3 regions of the Lysinibacillus sp. FSL W7-1291 genome follow, and region 2 is predicted to be linked to each of the others. Evidence: a T-box and tRNA genes for the amino acid it is inferred to sense, from the RefSeq annotation. Region 2 holds a T-box; the other regions hold tRNA genes.

Region 1 (7,626 bases), 470 kb from region 2:
GTTTTTTATTTTATATAAAGATCTATTATTTTTTATCGAAAAGTATGATAAAATTCTTTTTTAGATAGCGGTATAACATGGCACTCACTTGTGAAAATTGAATTTTAGGTTGTCATTATTTTTACGAGTATATATAGGAAGTTTTTCATTACCAAGAAAAAAGTTAAATTTTTTTCATGAAAAGTGTTGACCTTTTAAAAATAAGAGTGTAGTATTATACAAGTCGCCACGGTGACACGCTAAAACAAAGCAAAACATGAACCTTGAAAACTGAACAAGCAAAACGTAATCAATAAAGTTTTCAGTAACTAACTTCGGTTAGTGAACGAAACAAAATTTTGGACATCAAAATGATGCCAGCAAAACAATTTGAGCTATTCAAATTTCTTTTATGGAGAGTTTGATCCTGGCTCAGGACGAACGCTGGCGGCGTGCCTAATACATGCAAGTCGAGCGAACAGAGAAGGAGCTTGCTCCTTCGACGTTAGCGGCGGACGGGTGAGTAACACGTGGGCAACCTACCTTATAGTTTGGGATAACTCCGGAAAGGGCTAATACCGAATAATCTGTTTCACCTCATGGTGAAACACTAAAAGACGGTTTCGGCTGTCGCTATAGGATGGGCCCGCGGCGCATTAGCTAGTTGGTGAGGTAACGGCTCACCAAGGCGACGATGCGTAGCCGACCTGAGAGGGTGATCGGCCACACTGGGACTGAGACACGGCCCAGACTCCTACGGGAGGCAGCAGTAGGGAATCTTCCACAATGGGCGAAAGCCTGATGGAGCAACGCCGCGTGAGTGAAGAAGGATTTCGGTTCGTAAAACTCTGTTGTAAGGGAAGAACAAGTACAGTAGTAACTGGCTGTACCTTGACGGTACCTTATTAGAAAGCCACGGCTAACTACGTGCCAGCAGCCGCGGTAATACGTAGGTGGCAAGCGTTGTCCGTAATTATTGGGCGTAAAGCGCGCGCAGGTGGTTTCTTAAGTCTGATGTGAAAGCCCACGGCTCAACCGTGGAGGGTCATTGGAAACTGGGAGACTTGAGTGCAGAAGAGGATAGTGGAATTCCAAGTGTAGCGGTGAAATGCGTAGAGATTTGGAGGAACACCAGTGGCGAAGGCGACTATCTGGTCTGTAACTGACACTGAGGCGCGAAAGCGTGGGGAGCAAACAGGATTAGATACCCTGGTAGTCCACGCCGTAAACGATGAGTGCTAAGTGTTAGGGGGTTTCCGCCCCTTAGTGCTGCAGCTAACGCATTAAGCACTCCGCCTGGGGAGTACGGTCGCAAGACTGAAACTCAAAGGAATTGACGGGGGCCCGCACAAGCGGTGGAGCATGTGGTTTAATTCGAAGCAACGCGAAGAACCTTACCAGGTCTTGACATCCCGTTGACCACTGTAGAGATATAGTTTCCCCTTCGGGGGCAACGGTGACAGGTGGTGCATGGTTGTCGTCAGCTCGTGTCGTGAGATGTTGGGTTAAGTCCCGCAACGAGCGCAACCCTTGATCTTAGTTGCCATCATTTAGTTGGGCACTCTAAGGTGACTGCCGGTGACAAACGGAGGAAGGTGGGGATGACGTCAAATCATCATGCCCCTTATGACCTGGGCTACACACGTGCTACAATGGACGATACAAACGGTTGCCAACTCGCGAGAGGGAGCTAATCCGATAAAGTCGTTCTCAGTTCGGATTGTAGGCTGCAACTCGCCTACATGAAGCCAATCGCTAGTAATCGCGGATCAGCATGCCGCGGTGAATACGTTCGGGCCTTGTACACACCGCCCGTCACACCACGAGAGTTTGTAACACCCGAAGTCGGTGAGGTAACCTTTTGGAGCCAGCCGCCGAAGGTGGGATAGATGATTGGGGTGAAGTCGTAACAAGGTAGCCGTATCGGAAGGTGCGGCTGGATCACCTCCTTTCTAAGGATTATTTCGGAATACAAACCTAGGGTTTGTAAGATTACGTTTTGCGTTCAGTTTTGAAGGTTCATTCTTCTTGAATGAAAAGCTTCAAAACTTGTTCTTTGAAAACTGGATAAAACGACATTGAAATTGTAACAAACACATTTATTTTTTAAGTTTTTTTATAGGCTTAATAACTTGGTTAAGTTATTAAGGGCGCACGGCGAAATGCCTTGGCACTAGGAGCCGAAGAAGGACGGCACTAACACCGATATGCTTCGGGGAGCTGTAAGTGAGCTTTGATCCGGAGATTTCCGAATGGGGGAACCCACTACGTTTAATGGCGTAGTATCTTGACGTGAATACATAGCGTCTTGAAGGCAGACCCAGGGAACTGAAACATCTAAGTACCTGGAGGAAGAGAAAGAAAAATCGATTCCCTGAGTAGCGGCGAGCGAAACGGGAAGAGCCCAAACCAAGAGGCTTGCCTCTTGGGGTTGTAGGACACTCAATACGGAGTTACAAAAGAGCGAGTTAGATGAAGCGACTTGGAAAGGTCCGCCAGAGCAGGTAAAAGCCCTGTAGTCGAAAGTTCGTTCTCTCCTGAGTGGATCCTGAGTACGGCGGAACACGTGAAATTCCGTCGGAATCTGGGAGGACCATCTCCCAAGGCTAAATACTACCTAGTGACCGATAGTGAACCAGTACCGTGAGGGAAAGGTGAAAAGCACCCCAAGGGGAGTGAAAGAGATCCTGAAACCGTGTGCCTACAAGTAGTTAGAGCCCGTTAATGGGTGATAGCGTGCCTTTTGTAGAATGAACCTACGAGTTACGATTACGTGCGAGGTTAAGCTTTAGAAGGCGGAGCCGCAGCGAAAGCGAGTCTGAATAGGGCGAAATAGTACGTGGTCGTAGACCCGAAACCAGGTGATCTACCCATGTCCAGGGTGAAGGTAAGGTAACACTTACTGGAGGCCCGAACCCACGCACGTTGAAAAGTGCGGGGATGAGGTGTGGGTAGCGGAGAAATTCCAATCGAACTTGGAGATAGCTGGTTCTCTCCGAAATAGCTTTAGGGCTAGCCTCGTGATGAGAATACTGGAGGTAGAGCACTGTTTGGACTAGGGGGCCATCCGGTTTACCGAATTCAGACAAACTCCGAATGCCAGATATTTATACACGGGAGTCAGACTGCGAGTGATAAGATCCGTAGTCAAAAGGGAAACAGCCCAGACCACCAGCTAAGGTCCCAAAGTAATCGTTAAGTGGAAAAGGATGTGGCGTTGCACAGACAACCAGGATGTTGGCTTAGAAGCAGCCATCATTTAAAGAGTGCGTAATAGCTCACTGGTCGAGTGACGCTGCGCCGAAAATGTATCGGGGCTAAACGATTCACCGAAGCTGTGGATTGACATCTACGATGTCAGTGGTAGGAGAGCGTTCTAAGTGCGTTGAAGTCAGGCCGGAAGGACTGGTGGAGCGCTTAGAAGTGAGAATGCGGTATGAGTAGCGAAAGACGGGTGAGAATCCCGTCCACCGTATGACTAAGGTTTCCTGAGGAAGGCTCGTCCGCTCAGGGTTAGTCGGGACCTAAGCCGAGGCCGATAGGCGTAGGCGATGGACAACAGGTTGATATTCCTGTACCACCTCCTCACCGTTTGAGAAATGGGGGGACGCAGTAGGATAGGGTAAGCGCGCTGTTGGTTATGCGCGTCCAAGCAGTAAGGCGTGTGTGTAGGCAAATCCGCACACTGTAACGTTGAGCTGTGATGGCGAGTCCGTATGGACGAAGTTCCTGATTTCACACTGCCAAGAAAAGCCTCTATCGAGGTGAGAGGTGCCCGTACCGCAAACCGACACAGGTAGTCGAGGAGAGAATCCTAAGGTGTGCGAGAGAACTCTCGTTAAGGAACTCGGCAAAATGACCCCGTAACTTCGGGAGAAGGGGTGCTCTTGAGCGTGCAAGCGCATGAGAGCCGCAGTGAATAGGCCCAGGCGACTGTTTAGCAAAAACACAGGTCTCTGCAAAACCGTAAGGTGACGTATAGGGGCTGACGCCTGCCGGTGCTGGAAGGTTAAGAGGAGTGGTTAGCGCAAGCGAAGCTGCGAATTGAAGCCCCAGTAAACGGCGGCCGTAACTATAACGGTCCTAAGGTAGCGAAATTCCTTGTCGGGTAAGTTCCGACCCGCACGAAAGGCGTAACGATCTGGGCACTGTCTCAACGAGAGACTCGGTGAAATTATAGTACCTGTGAAGATGCAGGTTACCCGCGACAGGACGGAAAGACCCCGTGGAGCTTTACTGTAGCCTGATATTGAATTTTGGTACAACTTGTACAGGATAGGTAGGAGCCAGAGATCTCGGAGCGCCAGCTTCGAAGGAGGCGTCGGTGGGATACTACCCTGGTTGTATTGAAATTCTAACCCATGCCCCTTAGCGGGGCAGGAGACAGTGTCAGGCGGACAGTTTGACTGGGGCGGTCGCCTCCTAAAAGGTAACGGAGGCGCCCAAAGGTTCCCTCAGAATGGTTGGAAATCATTCGTAGAGTGTAAAGGCACAAGGGAGCTTGACTGCGAGACCTACAAGTCGAGCAGGGTCGAAAGACGGGCTTAGTGATCCGGTGGTTCCGCATGGAAGGGCCATCGCTCAACGGATAAAAGCTACCCAGGGATAACAGGCTTATCTCCCCCAAGAGTCCACATCGACGGGGAGGTTTGGCACCTCGATGTCGGCTCATCGCATCCTGGGGCTGTAGTCGGTCCCAAGGGTTGGGCTGTTCGCCCATTAAAGCGGTACGCGAGCTGGGTTCAGAACGTCGTGAGACAGTTCGGTCCCTATCCGTCGTGGGCGTAGGAAATTTGAGAGGAGCTGTCCTTAGTACGAGAGGAATGGGATGGACACACCGCTGGTGTACCAGTTGTCTTGCCAAAGGCATCGCTGGGTAGCTATGTGTGGACGGGATAAGTGCTGAAAGCATCTAAGCATGAAGCCCCCCTCAAGATGAGATTTCCCATTACGCAAGTAAGTAAGATCCCTCAAAGACGATGAGGTAGATAGGTTCGAGGTGGAAGTGTGGTGACATATGGAGCTGACGAATACTAATCGATCGAGGACTTAACCAAAACGTTTGAAACATTCAATGAACCGTTTATCCAGTTTTGAAAGAACAACTCTTTCAACTGAATAAGTGAAGTGATGATGGCAAAGAGGCCACACCCGTTCCCATACCGAACACGGAAGTTAAGCTCTTTAGCGCCGATGGTAGTTGGGGGCTTCCCCCTGTGAGAGTAGGACATCGCTTCGCTTATTTTTCGTGGAGGATTAGCTCAGCTGGGAGAGCATCTGCCTTACAAGCAGAGGGTCGGCGGTTCGAGCCCGTCATCCTCCACCATTATTTTTAAAACAGTATAGTATTATCGCGGGGTGGAGCAGTGGTAGCTCGTCGGGCTCATAACCCGAAGGTCGTTGGTTCAAATCCAGCCCCCGCAACCAAATGGTCCCGTGGTGTAGCGGTTAACATGCCTGCCTGTCACGCAGGAGATCGCCGGTTCGATCGGTCGGGACCGCCATTTTTTTTTGGTGTAGCTCAGTTGGTAGAGCAACTGACTTGTAATCAGTAGGTCGTGGGTTCGACTCCTATCGTAAGCACCATTCCCTTGGAGGGGTAGCGAAGTGGCTAAACGCGGCGGACTGTAAATCCGCTCCTTAGGGTTCGGCGGTTCGAATCCGTCCCCCTCCACCATTTTAGGGGCATAGTTCAACGGTAGAATAGAGGTCTCCAAAACCTTTGGTGTGGGTTCGATTCCTACTGCCCCTGCCAGGTATTGAGGTACTCGTTCATATACAGCTGTTATAATTTATATAGTGGCGATTGTGGCGAAGTGGTTAACGCATCGGATTGTGGTTCCGACATTCGTGGGTTCGATTCCCATCAGTCGCCCCATTTTCAAATTGGGGTATAGCCAAGCGGTAAGGCAACGGATTTTGATTCCGTCATGCCTAGGTTCGAATCCTAGTACCCCAGCCATTTTTCTTTTTTACGAGCCATTAGCTCAGTTGGTAGAGCATCTGACTTTTAATCAGAGGGTCGAAGGTTCGAGTCCTTCATGGCTCATCGTTTTTTAATGAATATTGCGCCCGTAGCTCAATTGGATAGAGCGTCTGACTACGGATCAGAAGGTTATGGGTTCGACTCCTGTCGGGCGCGCCAATAAATTTATGTTTTCGGAATGTAGCTCAGCTTGGTAGAGCACTTGGTTTGGGACCAAGGGGTCGTAGGTTCGAATCCTGTCATTCCGACCATTTTTTATGATAAATGGGGCCTTAGCTCAGCTGGGAGAGCGCCTGCCTTGCACGCAGGAGGTCAGCGGTTCGATCCCGCTAGGCTCCACCAGTTCAATATTTTTGGAGGTATACCCAAGTCTGGCTGAAGGGATCGGTCTTGAAAACCGACAGGCGGGTAACACCGCGCGGGGGTTCGAATCCCTCTACCTCCTCCATTTTGGGTCAGTAGCTCAGTTGGTAGAGCATTAGATTGAAGCTCTAAGTGTCGGCGGTTCGATTCCGTCCTGACCCACCATTATTTGCGGGTGTAGTTTAATGGTAAAACCTCAGCCTTCCAAGCTGATGTCGTGAGTTCGATTCTCATCACCCGCTCCAAAATGGGCCTATAGCTCAGCTGGTTAGAGCGCACGCCTGATAAGCGTGAGGTCGATGGTTCGAGTCCATTTAGGCCCATCATTATTCCGAAGTAGCTCAGTTGGTAGTAGCACCTGACTGTTAATCAGGTTGTCGCAGGTTCGAGTCCTGCCTTCGGAGCCACGGCCCGTTGGTCAAGTGGTTAAGACACCGCCCTTTCACGGCGGTAACACGGGTTCGAATCCCGTACGGGTCATCAAGCATGTAGCACAAATATTGTGTTACATGCTTTTTCTTTTATCAATAAATGATACATTAGTAAAGAGTGAAAGCTACGAATCCGCTATCAATGGTTCAGTAGCTTTTTTACATGACTAATATTTTGTTTCTCCTTTCTATAAGATGTCGCCCACCTCTTTTCCTTCTTCATTCACAATATCTTCTAATCATGATTCGATTCATTATAAATTTGAACAAACTATTTCATATATGCAATATGTATGTTTTTTTATAGCTATTTTCGTGGTGCTTGTCGTTTTGTTCCTCTAATATGAGGATAAGTGGAGGAATCGAAATGAATATACAGGAGATCCAGCAATTTTTAAGTTTATATCAGACAGAACAAGATGAATCAGAGCGTTGGTTAGCGAATAGATTACAACAGATTAAGAATGCAGGTGAGTACGACCCAACAACAGAGGAGCTAGCTTTTGGTGCACGGGTGGCGTGGCGTAATAGTAACAAATGTATTGGTCGTCTGTTTTGGCAATCATTGCATGTAGTAGATGCACGTGCCGTTTTAGATGAACAGGATATTTTTCAAAAACTACTGGAGCATATCGATTATGCAACAAATAGTGGAAAAATCCGTCCAACAATAACAGTATTTGCTTCGAACAGAGTGCGTATATGGAATCATCAGCTAATTCGTTATGCAGGCTATGAAACGGAAGCTGGCGTTATTGGTGATGCACATTCTATTGTTTTTACTAAAGTATGTGAATCGTTAGGTTGGAAAAGTGAGAGGACACCATTCGATGTGTTACCTCTTGTTATACAAGTAGATGAGCGAGC
Region 2 (7,626 bases):
GATTCGTACAGAAATTGATTCGATGCCACAGGAATTAGACGCAGTGACACGTCGCATTATGCAGCTTGAGATTGAAGAACAGGCATTACGTAAGGAAAAGGACGAAGCAAGTAAAAAACGTCTAGAGCAATTGCGTGAGGAATTAACAAAATTAAAAGAATCCTCAGAGGGCATGCGCCAACAATGGGAAGCAGAAAAAGAAATGTTACACGACATTCAGAAAAAACGGGAAACATTAGATAAATACCGTCGTGATTTAGATGAAGCAGAAAGTAAATATGATTTAAATAAAGCTGCGGAATTACGCCATGGCAAAATCCCAACATTAGAAAAGGAAATTCAGGAACTCGAAAAACAGTTAGAAAATGGGGCAGAATCCCGCATTTTACGTGAAGAAGTAACGGCAGATGAAATTGCTGCGATCGTTTCCCGCTGGACAGGAATTCCTGTAACAAAATTAGTAGAAGGAGAGCGTGAAAAACTTCTACGATTAAAGGATACATTACATGAAAGAGTAGTCGGTCAAGACACAGCAGTACAATTAGTAACAGAAGCTGTATGGCGTGCACGTGCAGGTATTAAAGATCCACATCGTCCGATTGGGAGCTTTTTATTCTTAGGTCCAACAGGTGTTGGTAAAACTGAGCTTGCTAAGGCACTTGCTGCGCAGTTATTTGATGCAGAAGATCACTTTATTCGAATTGATATGAGTGAATACATGGAGAAACATAGTGTGTCTCGTCTCGTTGGTGCTCCTCCAGGCTATGTAGGTTATGAGGAGGGCGGACAATTAACAGAGGCTGTACGCCGAAATCCATATTCCGTGGTCCTCCTAGATGAAATTGAAAAAGCACATCCAGATGTGGCGAATATTTTATTACAAATTTTAGATGATGGCCGCATTACAGATAGTCAGGGACGTATGGTGAATTTTACAAATACAGTGGTCATTCTAACATCCAATATTGGCTCTAGTTATTTAATGGAGGCAAAAGAAGGCGATAATGCTGTTGAAGACTTAGTGATGACGGCCCTACGCCAACATTTTAAACCAGAATTATTAAACCGTATGGATGACATTATCTTTTTCCATGCTTTATCTACAAAGCATTTTACTGCGATTGCTTGGAAGTACGTGGAGCAACTGATTAAACGTGTGGCAGAACAGGAAATTACTTTATCTGTCGAGCAAGAGGTTATTGACTGGGTAGTACAGCAAGGAGCGGATGCTCAGTTTGGAGCGAGACCATTAAAACGCTTTGTACAACGACATATCGAAACAGCAGTAGCTAGAGAACTGCTTCGTGGTGAGGTTTTACCAGGAGAAACTTTGCATGTGAAAATGCGTGATGGTCAATGTGTTGTGGAAAAATAACAGAAAAAACCTGTTCGGCAATGTGCTGAACAGGTTTTTTCTAGATAAATTAATGATGGTCTGCAGCTTCTGGTGTAGGGTCGTTTGGAATGATTGCTCCAATAATAAAGATTAGAATGGAGAATACAACAGAAACGATTGCCCCTGTTTTAAAATCAAATGGTACACCAAGTACAGAGCTGACTACGTAGTTTAACATAGAAACTAGTAGGAATGACCATATGAACGTTACGATATATTGCATTAATTTCACCTCAACCGAACTTTTTTCATTATAAGGTTTTACTCATATTCATTATCATATCATAACATAAATCGAAAAAAAAAGAACCTTTTATGTGAAACATGGCGAATTTGTCACAACAAATACAAGGATCTGGATTTTATATTCAACGGCCTATCGTAGCATTTGATTTGCAGAAGGTATGCTGATGTTTAATGATAGGAAGTTAGTGTGTGCTTTGTAATGAAGAGGAGTCAGGGAATTAGTCTCGATTAGGGTTTTTGCTCGTAACGAGTGCAGAAGCGCTCTAATTATAGTAGGAACTTGGCTCAGAGCTAGTAGATAGTGCTCCTAAGTAAGACACTCCGTTCATAAAAAGGTGGACAGTACTATGACGTAGAAGTTCACCCGCTCAAAAACGACGATAATGCCAAAACTCTCACCTAACCTAATAAAGAGTCAGCCCTCACCAAAAATAAAATCTCCGCCACGTCCAAAACACATTAATTTTAAATCACCTTGCGTCCTTCCTTTCGTATGCGTTATAATTATGACCAGTTACTAATAATTGATAGTAAGAAAGCTGAGGGGTTGCTATATGAACGCTGGTATTATAGGAATTGGCAAATATGTTCCTGAGAAGGTCGTTACAAATTTTGATTTGGAAAAAATAATGGATACTTCAGATGAATGGATTCGAACTCGAACAGGCATTGAAGAACGTCATTTTGCGGCAGAGGATCAGGAAACTTCAGATTTAGCAGTAGCAGCTGCTAAAGAAGCTATTGCAAAAGCGGGTATTACGCCAGAGGAAATTGGTTTAATACTTGTAGCAACTGTCACACAGGATCAAACTTTTCCAAGTGTAGCATGTATGGTTCAGGAACAAATCGGAGCAGTGAATGCGGCGGCGATGGATCAAGCAGCGGCATGTGCAGGATTTATATATAGCTTAGTGACAGCGAAGCACTTTGTAGAGGCAAATACTTATAAATATGTCTTAGTAGTAGGTGTAGAAAAGCTGTCGAAAGTCATCGATTGGAAGGATCGTAATACAGCTGTTTTATTCGGTGATGGTGCTAGTGCAGCCATTGTTGGGCCAGTATCTGAAGGCAGAGGTATTGTATCATTTGAACTTGGTGCTGATGGTACAGGCGGTAAAAACCTTTATTTAACACAGCAAGACACAATTACAATGAATGGTCGTGAAGTGTTTAAGTTTGCTGTACGTCAAATGGGTGAATCGGCTGTTAATGTGTTAGAGAAAGCAGGATTAACAAAAGAAGACGTAGATTTTTTAGTGCCGCATCAGGCAAATATACGAATTATGGAATCTGCTCGTGAGCGATTAGAGCTACCACCTGAAAAAATGTCAAAAACGATTCATAAATATGGAAATACTTCAGCAGCATCTATTGGTATTTCCTTGGTAGATGAGCTCGAAGCAGGTAAGATTAAAGAGGATGACTTATTAGTCCTCGTTGGTTTTGGTGGCGGCTTAACATGGGGTGCCGTAGCCATGAGATGGGGAAAATAAGAAGGAAAAATGCTTGAGGGGAGTAAGACAATGAGTAAACGACGAGTAGTAATTACAGGAATTGGCGCAGTTACACCACTAGGAAATAGCATCGAAGAAACATGGGCTAACATCAAGGCTGGTAAATCTGGCATTGGTGAGCTGACACGATTGAATAAAGAACTTTTTGCAGCAAAAATCGCAGCAGAAGTGAAGGATTTCGATATTGAAAAATATATTGATCGTAAAGAAGCACGTAAAATGGATCGTTTTACGCACTACGCGTTAGCCGCTTCCATTATGGCAATGGAAGATTCACAATTAACAATTGATGAAGAGCTAGCTCCACGTGCAGGTGTATGGATTGGCTCTGGTATCGGCGGTATGGAAACTTATGAACAACAATTTTTAACATTCCAAGAGCGTGGCGCAAGACGTGTCAGCCCATTCTTCATTCCAATGATGATTCCTGATATGGCTTCAGGGCAAGTATCTATTCACGTTGGTGCAAAAGGTATTAACTCATGTTCTGTAACGGCGTGTGCTTCGGGAACAAACTCCATTGGCGATGCCTTTAAAGTAATTGAACGTGGGGATGCAGATGTGATGATTTCAGGTGGTGCTGAATCACCAATCGTTACAATGGCTGTGGCAGGCTTCTGTGCAAATACAGCTTTATCATTAAATCCAGACCCACAAGCCGCATGCCGTCCATTTGATAAAAACCGCGATGGTTTTATTATCGGAGAAGGCGCTGGTATCGTTATTCTAGAAGAGTATGAACATGCAAAAGCTCGTGGCGCTAAAATCTATGCTGAAGTTTTAGGTTATGGTGCAACAGGTGATGCGCATCACATTACGGCTCCAGCTCCAGAGGGTGAGGGGGCAGCACGTGCAATGACGCAAGCATTGACAGATGGTGGAGTTGATCCATCACAAGTTGATTATATTAATGCACATGGTACTAGCACACCTTACAATGATTTATTTGAAACACAAGCTGTTAAAACTGCTTTTGGTGATCATGCGTATAAGCTTGCTATGAGCTCCACAAAGTCTATGACGGGTCACTTATTAGGAGCAGCTGGTGGTGTGGAAGCGATTTTCACAGCCTTAGCCTTAAAAGAAGGCATTTTACCTCCAACAATTAATTTAGTAGATCCAGATCCAGAATGTGATTTAGATTATGTTCCAAACGAAGCGAGAGAAGCAAACATTCAATATGCGATGAGTAATTCTCTTGGTTTTGGTGGTCACAATGCCAGTCTTCTATTCAAAAAATATGAAGCATAATATATAAACTTAAAAAACGTCAGCCAAATTTAAACGGCTGACGTCTTTTTTTATAGTTTTGTGAATAAATGATAAGTAAGAAGAAATAGAAAGGATGCCTCTACTGTGTTTCGTCTCTTTTTATTTTTAGTAAGCTATGGCTTAATGATCCTCTCTGTAGGGAATCTCATATTGTATTTAAATTATCGAACATTAGGTTATTCCTGGAAGGTTGTTTTCAAATTTATTTTTCAAACAACAGAATTTTATATGGCGGTAGGAGCCTGCATTATCATTTGTGCTGTTGTGCTTGATTTAGGCTTTGATCGCTCCACAGACAAGCCATAAATTAGCGACGTGTGCGGCCGAGACCCATTGCATCTTCCATGCGTTTTAATGTAGCACTGGCAATCGCATTCGCCTTTTCAGCACCTTCATCTAAGATGACATCTAATTCAGAGGATTCTACTAAATGATAGAATTTTTCTTGAATTGGTGTTAGATGTTCGATAACAGCTGTTGCAACACCTTGCTTGAATCCACCATAACCAATTCCCTCATATTTTTTGACTAAATCTTCAATGGCTATACCAGAAATAGCCGATTCGATTGTCAATAAATTCGAGACACCTGGTTTATTTTCTACATCAAATGCAACAATACCATCAGAATCCGTAACCGCTGATTTAATTTTTTTCTCAATGTCCTTTGCCGTATCTAGCAAACGGATTGTCGCTTTCGTATTAGGGTCAGATTTACTCATTTTCTTTGTTGGCTCTTGTAAGGATTTAATACGAGCGCCTGCTTTTGGTAATTGAATTTCTGGAATTGTTAAAACGTCACCAAAGCGTTTATTAAAACGTTCTGCAAGGTCACGAGTTAGCTCGATATGCTGCTTCTGATCATCGCCGACAGGGACAATGTTTGTGTTGTAAAGTAGAATGTCTGCAGCCATTAACGGTGGATATGTTAAAAGAGCAGCAGAAACGCTTTCTTTACCATGTGATTTATCTTTAAATTGTGTCATACGTTCTAGCTCCCCGATAGACGCAACACATTGTAACATCCATCCTGCCTGAGCATGCGCTGGCACCTCTGATTGAATGAATAACGTAGATTTTTTAGGGTCGATGCCAGTAGCAATATAGGTAGCTGCCAGCTTACGAATGCTTTCACGTAATTCTTTAGGATCTTGGGCAACCGTGATCGCATGCTGATCAACGATACAATAAATAGCATTCCCTTCGTCTTGTAGTGCAGGAAATTGCTTGAATGCTCCTAAATAGTTCCCTAAAGTAACGATTCCTGTAGGCTGTACGCCTGAAAAAATAGTTGTCATTAAAAGTTCCTCCTCGAATTCAAATTCCGTGATGGTTGTCAGCGGCATTTACTCACTTTTCCACCTCACGATAAAGACAAAAAAACATCATGCGTCCTCATTAGATTTTTTCTAATGAAGGGACGAATGATGTTTTGAATCCGCGGTACCACCCAGCTTGCCTAAAAGGCCACTCAGCTTCGTAACGTGAAGGGACGAGCTCTGCTAATAGCTTCTAACAGCGTTCACAAAGCTAACTCGGAAGTCCATTCCACATGTCTCCACGATCTGTTTGCAGCAACCACAGACTCTCTAAACGTGAAATGAACATATGTACTACTCTTCGTCAGCGTTTTTCTCAATTTAAATTATTCAAATTGATTTGATTGCAAAGAATTATATTATAAAGATTCCATTGTGTAAAGTCAGACTTTTGACGGTGGTTTTTTTCGAGAAAAAATTATATGCTTTTTTTGTTGTGTAATTTTGTTATAAATATAAAATTTTTTATTAAAATTGTGTTTAGGTGTACACGTCAAATTGACAATTTTCTCGTTTAATCTTTTTAAATGAGAACAACTAAGATACATGCTTGGATGTATAAAATGCACTGAAAGTGGGAATGTTAGTAGTAGCACATAAGATAGAAGGAAATACGCTTTATTAAAAGCTGTATAAAGAGACAGAATAATTTGTGATGGGTTCAGTCTTTTTTTATTGGAACTATATTCAAATACAGCTGAGTGCTGTATAATGGTACTGTGTATTTTACTTTACATTAATTCTAATTTAACACTTTGGTTCTGGTTTATAGATAATGATTACAAAATGAAAGGATGTGTCAGAATGATCGTAACCCTATTTACATCACCAAGTTGTACCTCTTGTCGTAAAGCGAAAGCTTGGTTAGAGGAGCACGAAATTCCATATACAGAACGTAATATATTTTCTGAGCCACTAAGTATTAGTGAAATTAAAAAAATTTTACGTATGACAGAAGACGGGACAGATGAAATCATTTCTACTCGTTCAAAAATATTTCAAAAATTAAATGTGGATGTTGAAAGTTTACCACTACAACGTTTATATGAATTAATTCAGGAGTATCCTGGTTTATTACGCCGACCAATTATTTTGGACGAAAAACGTCTACAAGTCGGCTATAATGAAGATGAAATTCGTCGCTTCCTACCTCGAAAAGTTCGAGCATATCAGCTTCAAGAAGCGCAACGAATGGTGAATTAAACCTACTCATTTTGAATAATATATATTGTAGATGTTACAAATGTGGAATGCATGTTGTGACATCTATTTTTTTATGTTTTACTTATGTAAAACCTTCTATATGAAGTATAATAATTGATAGGGAAAAGTCATATATTTCCGTAAAAGTATGTTAAACTTGATTTAAGTTAAATAGTTTACTACAATTTCAATAATTCAAATATCTTCTGTGAAACGGTGTATATCCTTTTCATTTTATGACAGAACAGCATACAATAGAGTTAGAGACAACTGTGAACAAAAAAAATCATGTTTGCGGTTCCTCGATGGTTTTACTGAGTGTGGTCAAAGGTTGAAAAACAAATGCAGTATGAAGGTTAAAAACAAAGAATAAAAGCATACTAATGAAACAAAACTGTTTTTCAGCATATGACAGTGAAGGGAGATGAGGTCTAGTGGACATCGAACGTGTAAATGAAAATACACTCAAGCTCTTTATTACGTATAATGATATAGAGGATCGCGGCTATAGTCGTGAAGAAATTTGGTACAATCGAGCAAAGGGTGAGCAACTTTTTTGGGATATGATTGATGAAGTAAACACGGAGGATTACTTTGATGTAGAGGGTCCGATTTGGATTCACATCAATGCATCTGAAGTAGGCTTAGAAATCATTGTCACACGTGCACATATTTTA
Region 3 (7,626 bases), 950 kb from region 2:
GGGTTAGTCGGGACCTAAGCCGAGGCCGATAGGCGTAGGCGATGGACAACAGGTTGATATTCCTGTACCACCTCCTCACCGTTTGAGAAATGGGGGGACGCAGTAGGATAGGGTAAGCGCGCTGTTGGTTATGCGCGTCCAAGCAGTAAGGCGTGTGTGTAGGCAAATCCGCACACTGTAACGTTGAGCTGTGATGGCGAGTCCATATGGACGAAGTTCCTGATTTCACACTGCCAAGAAAAGCCTCTATCGAGGTGAGAGGTGCCCGTACCGCAAACCGACACAGGTAGTCGAGGAGAGAATCCTAAGGTGTGCGAGAGAACTCTCGTTAAGGAACTCGGCAAAATGACCCCGTAACTTCGGGAGAAGGGGTGCTCTTGAGCGTGCAAGCGCATGAGAGCCGCAGTGAATAGGCCCAGGCGACTGTTTAGCAAAAACACAGGTCTCTGCAAAACCGTAAGGTGACGTATAGGGGCTGACGCCTGCCCGGTGCTGGAAGGTTAAGAGGAGTGGTTAGCGCAAGCGAAGCTGCGAATTGAAGCCCCAGTAAACGGCGGCCGTAACTATAACGGTCCTAAGGTAGCGAAATTCCTTGTCGGGTAAGTTCCGACCCGCACGAAAGGCGTAACGATCTGGGCACTGTCTCAACGAGAGACTCGGTGAAATTATAGTACCTGTGAAGATGCAGGTTACCCGCGACAGGACGGAAAGACCCCGTGGAGCTTTACTGTAGCCTGATATTGAATTTTGGTACAACTTGTACAGGATAGGTAGGAGCCAGAGATCTCGGAGCGCCAGCTTCGAAGGAGGCGTCGGTGGGATACTACCCTGGTTGTATTGAAATTCTAACCCATGCCCCTTAGCGGGGCAGGAGACAGTGTCAGGCGGACAGTTTGACTGGGGCGGTCGCCTCCTAAAAGGTAACGGAGGCGCCCAAAGGTTCCCTCAGAATGGTTGGAAATCATTCGTAGAGTGTAAAGGCACAAGGGAGCTTGACTGCGAGACCTACAAGTCGAGCAGGGTCGAAAGACGGGCTTAGTGATCCGGTGGTTCCGCATGGAAGGGCCATCGCTCAACGGATAAAAGCTACCCTGTGGATAACAGGCTTATCTCCCCCAAGAGTCCACATCGACGGGGAGGTTTGGCACCTCGATGTCGGCTCATCGCATCCTGGGGCTGTAGTCGGTCCCAAGGGTTGGGCTGTTCGCCCATTAAAGCGGTACGCGAGCTGGGTTCAGAACGTCGTGAGACAGTTCGGTCCCTATCCGTCGTGGGCGTAGGAAATTTGAGAGGAGCTGTCCTTAGTACGAGAGGACTTGGGATGGACACACCGCTGGTGTACCAGTTGTCTTGCCAAAGGCATCGCTGGGTAGCTATGTGTGGACGGGATAAGTGCTGAAAGCATCTAAGCATGAAGCCCCCTCAAGATGAGATTTCCCATTACGCAAGTAAGTAAGATCCCTCAAAGACGATGAGGTAGATAGGTTCGAGGTGGAAGTGTGGTGACACATGGAGCTGACGAATACTAATCGATCGAGGACTTAACCAAAACGTTTGAAACATTCAATGAACCGTTTATCCAGTTTTGAAAGAACAAAACTTTCAATAAAAAAAGAGCTTCAAGACACAAGTAGAACAAGGAAGCAAACGAGTGATTGAAGGAGCGTACTTCTGTACGTGACTGATTGAACGAGAGCAGCTGACGCAGTAATACGCCGTGTATTGAAGGTCGACCATAGTCTAGTGATGATGGCAAAGAGGTCACACCCGTTCCCATACCGAACACGGAAGTTAAGCTCTTTAGCGCCGATGGTAGTTGGGGGCTTCCCCCTGTGAGAGTAGGACGTCGCTAGGCGCAAAAAGTCGCTGCTGATACACTCAGTAGTGGCTTTTTTACTTAAGCTAACTAATAAATTGAGATGATTTATAAAAATATAAAAAAGAAGGCATGCCTTAAGTGGAATGCCTTCTTTTTTGATATTTAATGTGTTTGAACAGTGGCAGCTCGTAGTTCAATGCGGCGAATTTTTCGGATGTTGTTTTTGGTAACTCATCAATAAAAACAATACTACGAGGGTATTTATACGGTGCTGTTAACGCCTTTACATGCTCTTGTAACTCCTTTGTTAACTCGACTTCATCTCGCTCTTTGAAGCTCTCTCGTAAGATAACAAAGGCCTTCACAATATGGCCTCTAATTTCATCTGGTGCAGCAACAACTGCACATTCTTGTACAGCTTCATGTTTGTTTAATGCATCTTCAACTTCGAATGGACCAATCGTATAACCAGAAGATATAATAATGTCATCTCCACGACCTTCAAACCAGAAATACCCATCTTCATCACATTTAGCTTGATCGCCAGTAATATACCAATCACCGCGAAATGCAGCTTGCGTTCGTTCTGGCTCTTTGTAATACTCCTTAAATAGAGCTGGTGAGGATTTGTGGATGGCAATATCGCCAACCTCTCCTACAGGTGCTTCATTTCCTTCATTGTCGATAATACGTACAATATTACCTGGAGTTGGAACACCCATGGATCCAGGGCGTAATTCAGTGTTTTCGAGTGTACCAATTAATAATGTATTCTCTGTCTGTCCATAGCCATCACGTACTTTTAGCCTGAAACGATTCATAAATGTTTCAATGACTGGGCGATTTAACGGTTCACCAGCAGAGACTGCACTACGGAGGGATGAAAGATTATAGTCTTGCAAATTATCAATTTTCGCCATAATACGATATTCAGTTGGTGTGCAGCAAAGGACATTTATTTTTTCATCTTGTATGAGCTGAAGGTACGTTTTTGCATCGAATCCACCATGATAAACAAATGCAGTAGCACCGAGCATGATTGTAGATAAGAAAGGGCTCCAAATCCATTTTTGCCAGCCAGGAGCTGCTGTAGCCCATACTAAGTCGCCTTCACGTACGCAGAGCCATTTTGAAGCAGCTGTTCGAATATGCGCATATCCCCAGCCATGTGAATGTACTACACCTTTAGGTTTCCCAGTTGTCCCAGATGTATAGGAAAGGAACGCCATGTCATCACGTTTAGTAGCTACTGCTGTAAATGTAGTTGGCTGTGTGCTTGCCAGTACATCTAAAGAAGCCCAATCGCCTTTTGCAGTACCAATAACTAATTTGTTCTTTAATGTGTCTACAGTAGAAGAAATTTGGTCAACCTCACCTGTAAATGCTTCATAGGCAATAACTGCACTAGCAGAAGAGTGCTCCATGCGATATTCTAAGTCACTTGCACGTAGCATTTCTGAACATGAAATAGGCACGATGCCAGCCTTTAAACAGCCAAGAAAAACAAAATAGGCTTCTGGTAGGCGAGGAATAATAACTAGAACGCGATCTCCCTTTCGAAGTCCTGTCTCTGTAAAAGCATTTGCGTATTGATTCATTTTTTGGACAAGCTCTACATAGGAAACTGTTCGTCTCTCTTGTTGCGTATTTAACCAGCGTATTGCTTGGCGATCACTATCTTGTGAAAACTTTTCTAATTCCTCTGTGATATTATAAAATTCAGGTGCAATTAAATCATTTGTTACCTATGGAGCTGACGAATACTAATCGATCGAGGACTTAACCAAAACGTTTGAAACATTCAATGAACCGTTTATCCAGTTTTGAAAGAACAACTCTTTCAACTGAATAAGTGAAGTGATGATGGCAAAGAGGCCACACCCGTTCCCATACCGAACACGGAAGTTAAGCTCTTTAGCGCCGATGGTAGTTGGGGGCTTCCCCCTGTGAGAGTAGGACATCGCTTCGCTTATTTTTCGTGGAGGATTAGCTCAGCTGGGAGAGCATCTGCCTTACAAGCAGAGGGTCGGCGGTTCGAGCCCGTCATCCTCCACCATTATTTTTAAAACAGTATAGTATTATCGCGGGGTGGAGCAGTGGTAGCTCGTCGGGCTCATAACCCGAAGGTCGTTGGTTCAAATCCAGCCCCCGCAACCAAATGGTCCCGTGGTGTAGCGGTTAACATGCCTGCCTGTCACGCAGGAGATCGCCGGTTCGATCCCGGTCGGGACCGCCATTTTTTTTTTGCCGGTGTAGCTCAGTTGGTAGAGCAACTGACTTGTAATCAGTAGGTCGTGGGTTCGACTCCTATCGCCGGCACCATTCCCTTGGAGGGGTAGCGAAGTGGCTAAACGCGGCGGACTGTAAATCCGCTCCTTAGGGTTCGGCGGTTCGAATCCGTCCCCCTCCACCATTTTAGGGGCATAGTTCAACGGTAGAATAGAGGTCTCCAAAACCTTTGGTGTGGGTTCGATTCCTACTGCCCCTGCCAGGTATTGAGGTACTCGTTCATATACAGCTGTTATAATTTATATAGTGGCGATTGTGGCGAAGTGGTTAACGCATCGGATTGTGGTTCCGACATTCGTGGGTTCGATTCCCATCAGTCGCCCCATTTTCAAATTGGGGTATAGCCAAGCGGTAAGGCAACGGATTTTGATTCCGTCATGCCTAGGTTCGAATCCTAGTACCCCAGCCATTTTTCTTTTTTACGAGCCATTAGCTCAGTTGGTAGAGCATCTGACTTTTAATCAGAGGGTCGAAGGTTCGAGTCCTTCATGGCTCACTTTTTTAGAATAAAGTATATTCAAAAGTGTTATAATAACTATAGATAACTAATCTCTTACTGAAAACAGTAGGAGATTTTTTTATGTTATCAAAAATTGAATAAATATGCACTTTTTTGTCTAGTTGAGCCAAGTGGTATCTAGGCTTTACAATAATATTATAACTTTTAGGGGGTATAAAAACATGAATAAACTTAATATTTCTATTATTGGAGTACCAACAGATTATGGACAAACACGTCGTGGTGTAGATATGGGGCCAAGCGCGATTCGCTATGCAGGCGTTGTGGAACGTTTGGAGGCTATTGGACATGAAGTACAAGACCAAGGGGATATTCGTGTCAGTCAAAAACTTGCAGACGCACCTGTCGATGAGAAATTACTGAATTTAGAGGAAGTTGTAGATGTTAGCACGGCTTTAGCTAATAGCGTGCATGAAGTAGTAGAACAAAATAAGTTCCCACTTGTATTTGGTGGAGACCATAGTATTGCTATTGGCACACTAGCTGGATTAGGTGAGCATTATAAAAATCTTGGCGTTATTTGGTATGATGCTCATGCAGATTTAAATACACCTGAAACAACACCATCTGGCAACATCCATGGGATGCCATTAGCAGTTAGTATTGGACTAGGTCATGAGCGCTTAGTGCAAATTCGGAATTATGCACCGAAAATTAAACCAGAGAACGTTATTATTATCGGAGCTCGTTCAGTAGATCCTGGTGAGCGTGAGTTAATTCGTCAACAAGGGATTAAAGTATATACAATGCACGAGATTGATCGACTTGGTATGACGCGTGTCATGGAAGATGCACTTGCTTACTTGAAAGAACGTAATGTTGATGGATTACATCTATCACTTGATTTAGATGGCTTAGATCCGCTTTACACGCCAGGAGTTGGTACACCCGTTCCTGGAGGAATTACGTATCGAGAAAGTCATTTAGCAATGGAAATGTTACAAGAATCAGGGATGCTAACATCAGCAGAGTTTGTAGAAGTAAACCCAATTTTAGATGAGAAGAATACAACAGCAAATGTGGCTGTTGCATTAATGGGATCTTTATTCGGAGAGACACTAGTTTAAAGAAAATTTGACAAAAAATTGCCTGTTGCCACATTGCATAAAAATCTTTTGTTATAATTGAATTAAAACGAAACTTTTCTTATCGATGGGTCGTATAGTATAAGACAGTTGTAAAGGTGGAGAAGTCAACACAATGGATGCGTTAGTAAACAAGAGAATAAAACAAGTGCTTAAAGGCGATCAAAACGCATTTGCCGATATTGTGAGTCTCTATCAGCACAAACTGTACCAAGTATGCTATCGAATGTTAGGCAACAAACAAGAGTCTGAAGACATTGCTCAAGAAGCTTTTGTGCGTGCTTATATGAATTTGCATACTTTTGATCAGAAAAGAAAGTTTTCGACGTGGCTTTATCGCATAGCGACAAACCTCTGCATTGACCGTATTCGCAAAAAGAAACCGGATTATTATTTAGATGCAGAAGTAGCTGGTACAGAAGGGCTTGATATGTATTCGCAAATCGCAGCAGACGACCAGCTACCAGAGGAGCAGTTAGAGCAAATGGAGCTGCAAGATCGCATTCAATATGAAATTGGACGATTGCCGGATAAATACCGTTCGGTTATAGTATTGAAATATATAGAAGAGTTATCGTTACAAGAGATTAGCGAGATTTTAGATATGCCGCTTGGAACGGTGAAAACGAGGATTCACCGCGGACGTGAGGCATTACGTAAGCAATTAAACAATCTGTAGGAGGGGGAGCGTCATGAATACTTGTCCAGAGCATATTATAGACTATATGCATGATTATTTAGACGGTGACATTAGTCGTGAGCATGAGCAAGAGTTGAAACAACACTTGCATACATGTAATGATTGTAAACAGTTGATGCAAGAATTGAGTGAAACAATCGCCTTTGTGAAGAGTGCTTCCCATATTACAGCGCCTCCGGATTTTGAAGCAGCAGTGATGGCTCGTTTACCAAAACCAAAAAGTCGAGTAGGTATACAAAAATGGATACGCCGGCATCCGTTCTTTGTGGCAGCAGCAGTATTTTGCTTATTCATGAGTGCTACATTGATGGGTAGCTTTATGGATGACCAGCATTTTTCAGTGACCAAACAACCGAACTTAGTTGTTGATGGTCAAACGGTGATTGTACCTGAAGGAGAAGTAGTGAAGGGCGATATTGTTGTTAAAAATGGTGATTTGGTTGTTGAAGGTGAAGTTGATGGCAATGTCACAGTAATTAACGGGCAATATATGGCGTCTTCAGCGGTAGTTTCAGGCAAAATTGAGGAAATTGACGAAGTATTTGAATGGTTATGGTATACGATTAAAAATTCTGTAAAAACGGCCATGACATTTGAGGAAAAAGATGAAACTAAATAACACTCTATACGTCCTAAAAAATAGTGCACGTGAGAGGCTGAAAGGTCTACTCTTATGAGTAGACTTTTTATTTGAAAAAAGTTACATTTGTTAAGAATGTGATATACTTGAATGTGTATGGATTCGCAATGAAAAGTGGGGGATGCCACGTGCAAATTATCGAACATTTCACGGATTTAACACCTGTGAATATTGTTATTAACTTCATTGATGTACTGCTCGTGTGGTACGTTGTTTATAAAGTCTTAACCCTCATTAAAGGTACGAAGGCTGTCCAATTACTGAAGGGAATATTTGTCATTATTATTGCCCGACTTGCAACAGACCTTTTAGGGTTACAAACTCTAGGCTGGATGTTACAACAGGTCATTGAGTTTGGTTTCTTAGCGATTATTATCATATTCCAACCAGAAATCAGACGTGGTTTAGAACAAATTGGGCGAGGAAAGCTATTCCAGCGTTCATCAAGTCAAGAAGAAGAAGAACAAACAAGGCTCATTGAGGCGATGAAGAAGTCTGTTAGTTACATGGCTAAACGTCGAATCGGTGCGTTAATTTCTATTGAAAAAGAAACAGGCCTTAATGAATATATTG

Evidence for each region. A T-box is a leader RNA that pairs with one kind of tRNA and senses whether it is charged. The one in region 2 lies ahead of trpS (tryptophan--tRNA ligase), so its partner is inferred to be a tRNA-Trp.
Region 1: it encodes a tRNA-Trp, which carries the amino acid that the T-box ahead of trpS (tryptophan--tRNA ligase) is inferred to sense. The anticodon was not compared.
Region 3: it encodes a tRNA-Trp, which carries the amino acid that the T-box ahead of trpS (tryptophan--tRNA ligase) is inferred to sense. The anticodon was not compared.

The regions. Positions count from the first base shown of each region.
Region 1 is NZ_CP151994.1:264,690-272,315, forward strand. It holds rRNA gene NST76_RS01200 (16S ribosomal RNA) at 389-1,931, shown strand; rRNA gene NST76_RS01205 (23S ribosomal RNA) at 2,114-5,036, shown strand; rRNA gene rrf (5S ribosomal RNA) at 5,103-5,218, shown strand; tRNA gene NST76_RS01215 (tRNA-Val) at 5,230-5,305, shown strand; tRNA gene NST76_RS01220 (tRNA-Met) at 5,332-5,406, shown strand; tRNA gene NST76_RS01225 (tRNA-Asp) at 5,410-5,483, shown strand; tRNA gene NST76_RS01230 (tRNA-Thr) at 5,496-5,565, shown strand; tRNA gene NST76_RS01235 (tRNA-Tyr) at 5,573-5,656, shown strand; tRNA gene NST76_RS01240 (tRNA-Trp) at 5,661-5,734, shown strand; tRNA gene NST76_RS01245 (tRNA-His) at 5,782-5,857, shown strand; tRNA gene NST76_RS01250 (tRNA-Gln) at 5,867-5,941, shown strand; tRNA gene NST76_RS01255 (tRNA-Lys) at 5,956-6,028, shown strand; tRNA gene NST76_RS01260 (tRNA-Arg) at 6,048-6,124, shown strand; tRNA gene NST76_RS01265 (tRNA-Pro) at 6,140-6,216, shown strand; tRNA gene NST76_RS01270 (tRNA-Ala) at 6,232-6,307, shown strand; tRNA gene NST76_RS01275 (tRNA-Ser) at 6,321-6,413, shown strand; tRNA gene NST76_RS01280 (tRNA-Phe) at 6,418-6,493, shown strand; tRNA gene NST76_RS01285 (tRNA-Gly) at 6,500-6,573, shown strand; tRNA gene NST76_RS01290 (tRNA-Ile) at 6,578-6,651, shown strand; tRNA gene NST76_RS01295 (tRNA-Asn) at 6,659-6,735, shown strand; tRNA gene NST76_RS01300 (tRNA-Glu) at 6,737-6,808, shown strand; gene NST76_RS01305 (nitric oxide synthase oxygenase) at 7,127-7,626, shown strand, end outside.
Region 2 is NZ_CP151994.1:733,076-740,701, forward strand. It holds gene NST76_RS03360 (AAA family ATPase) at 1-1,375, shown strand, start outside; gene NST76_RS03365 (YjzD family protein) at 1,425-1,619, opposite strand; gene NST76_RS03370 (beta-ketoacyl-ACP synthase III) at 2,197-3,135, shown strand; gene fabF (beta-ketoacyl-ACP synthase II) at 3,166-4,407, shown strand; gene NST76_RS03380 (hypothetical protein) at 4,513-4,734, shown strand; gene trpS (tryptophan--tRNA ligase) at 4,736-5,725, opposite strand; T-box leader at 5,841-6,063, opposite strand; gene spxA (transcriptional regulator SpxA) at 6,554-6,949, shown strand; gene mecA (adaptor protein MecA) at 7,384-7,626, shown strand, end outside.
Region 3 is NZ_CP151994.1:4,339,977-4,347,602, reverse strand. It holds rRNA gene NST76_RS21200 (23S ribosomal RNA) at 1-1,549, shown strand, start outside; rRNA gene rrf (5S ribosomal RNA) at 1,740-1,855, shown strand; partial or broken gene NST76_RS21190 (AMP-binding protein) at 1,982-3,549, opposite strand; rRNA gene rrf (5S ribosomal RNA) at 3,673-3,788, shown strand; tRNA gene NST76_RS21180 (tRNA-Val) at 3,800-3,875, shown strand; tRNA gene NST76_RS21175 (tRNA-Met) at 3,902-3,976, shown strand; tRNA gene NST76_RS21170 (tRNA-Asp) at 3,980-4,055, shown strand; tRNA gene NST76_RS21165 (tRNA-Thr) at 4,066-4,141, shown strand; tRNA gene NST76_RS21160 (tRNA-Tyr) at 4,149-4,232, shown strand; tRNA gene NST76_RS21155 (tRNA-Trp) at 4,237-4,310, shown strand; tRNA gene NST76_RS21150 (tRNA-His) at 4,358-4,433, shown strand; tRNA gene NST76_RS21145 (tRNA-Gln) at 4,443-4,517, shown strand; tRNA gene NST76_RS21140 (tRNA-Lys) at 4,532-4,604, shown strand; gene rocF (arginase) at 4,790-5,695, shown strand; gene sigW (RNA polymerase sigma factor SigW) at 5,829-6,392, shown strand; gene NST76_RS21125 (anti-sigma factor) at 6,406-7,032, shown strand; gene cdaA (diadenylate cyclase CdaA) at 7,182-7,626, shown strand, end outside.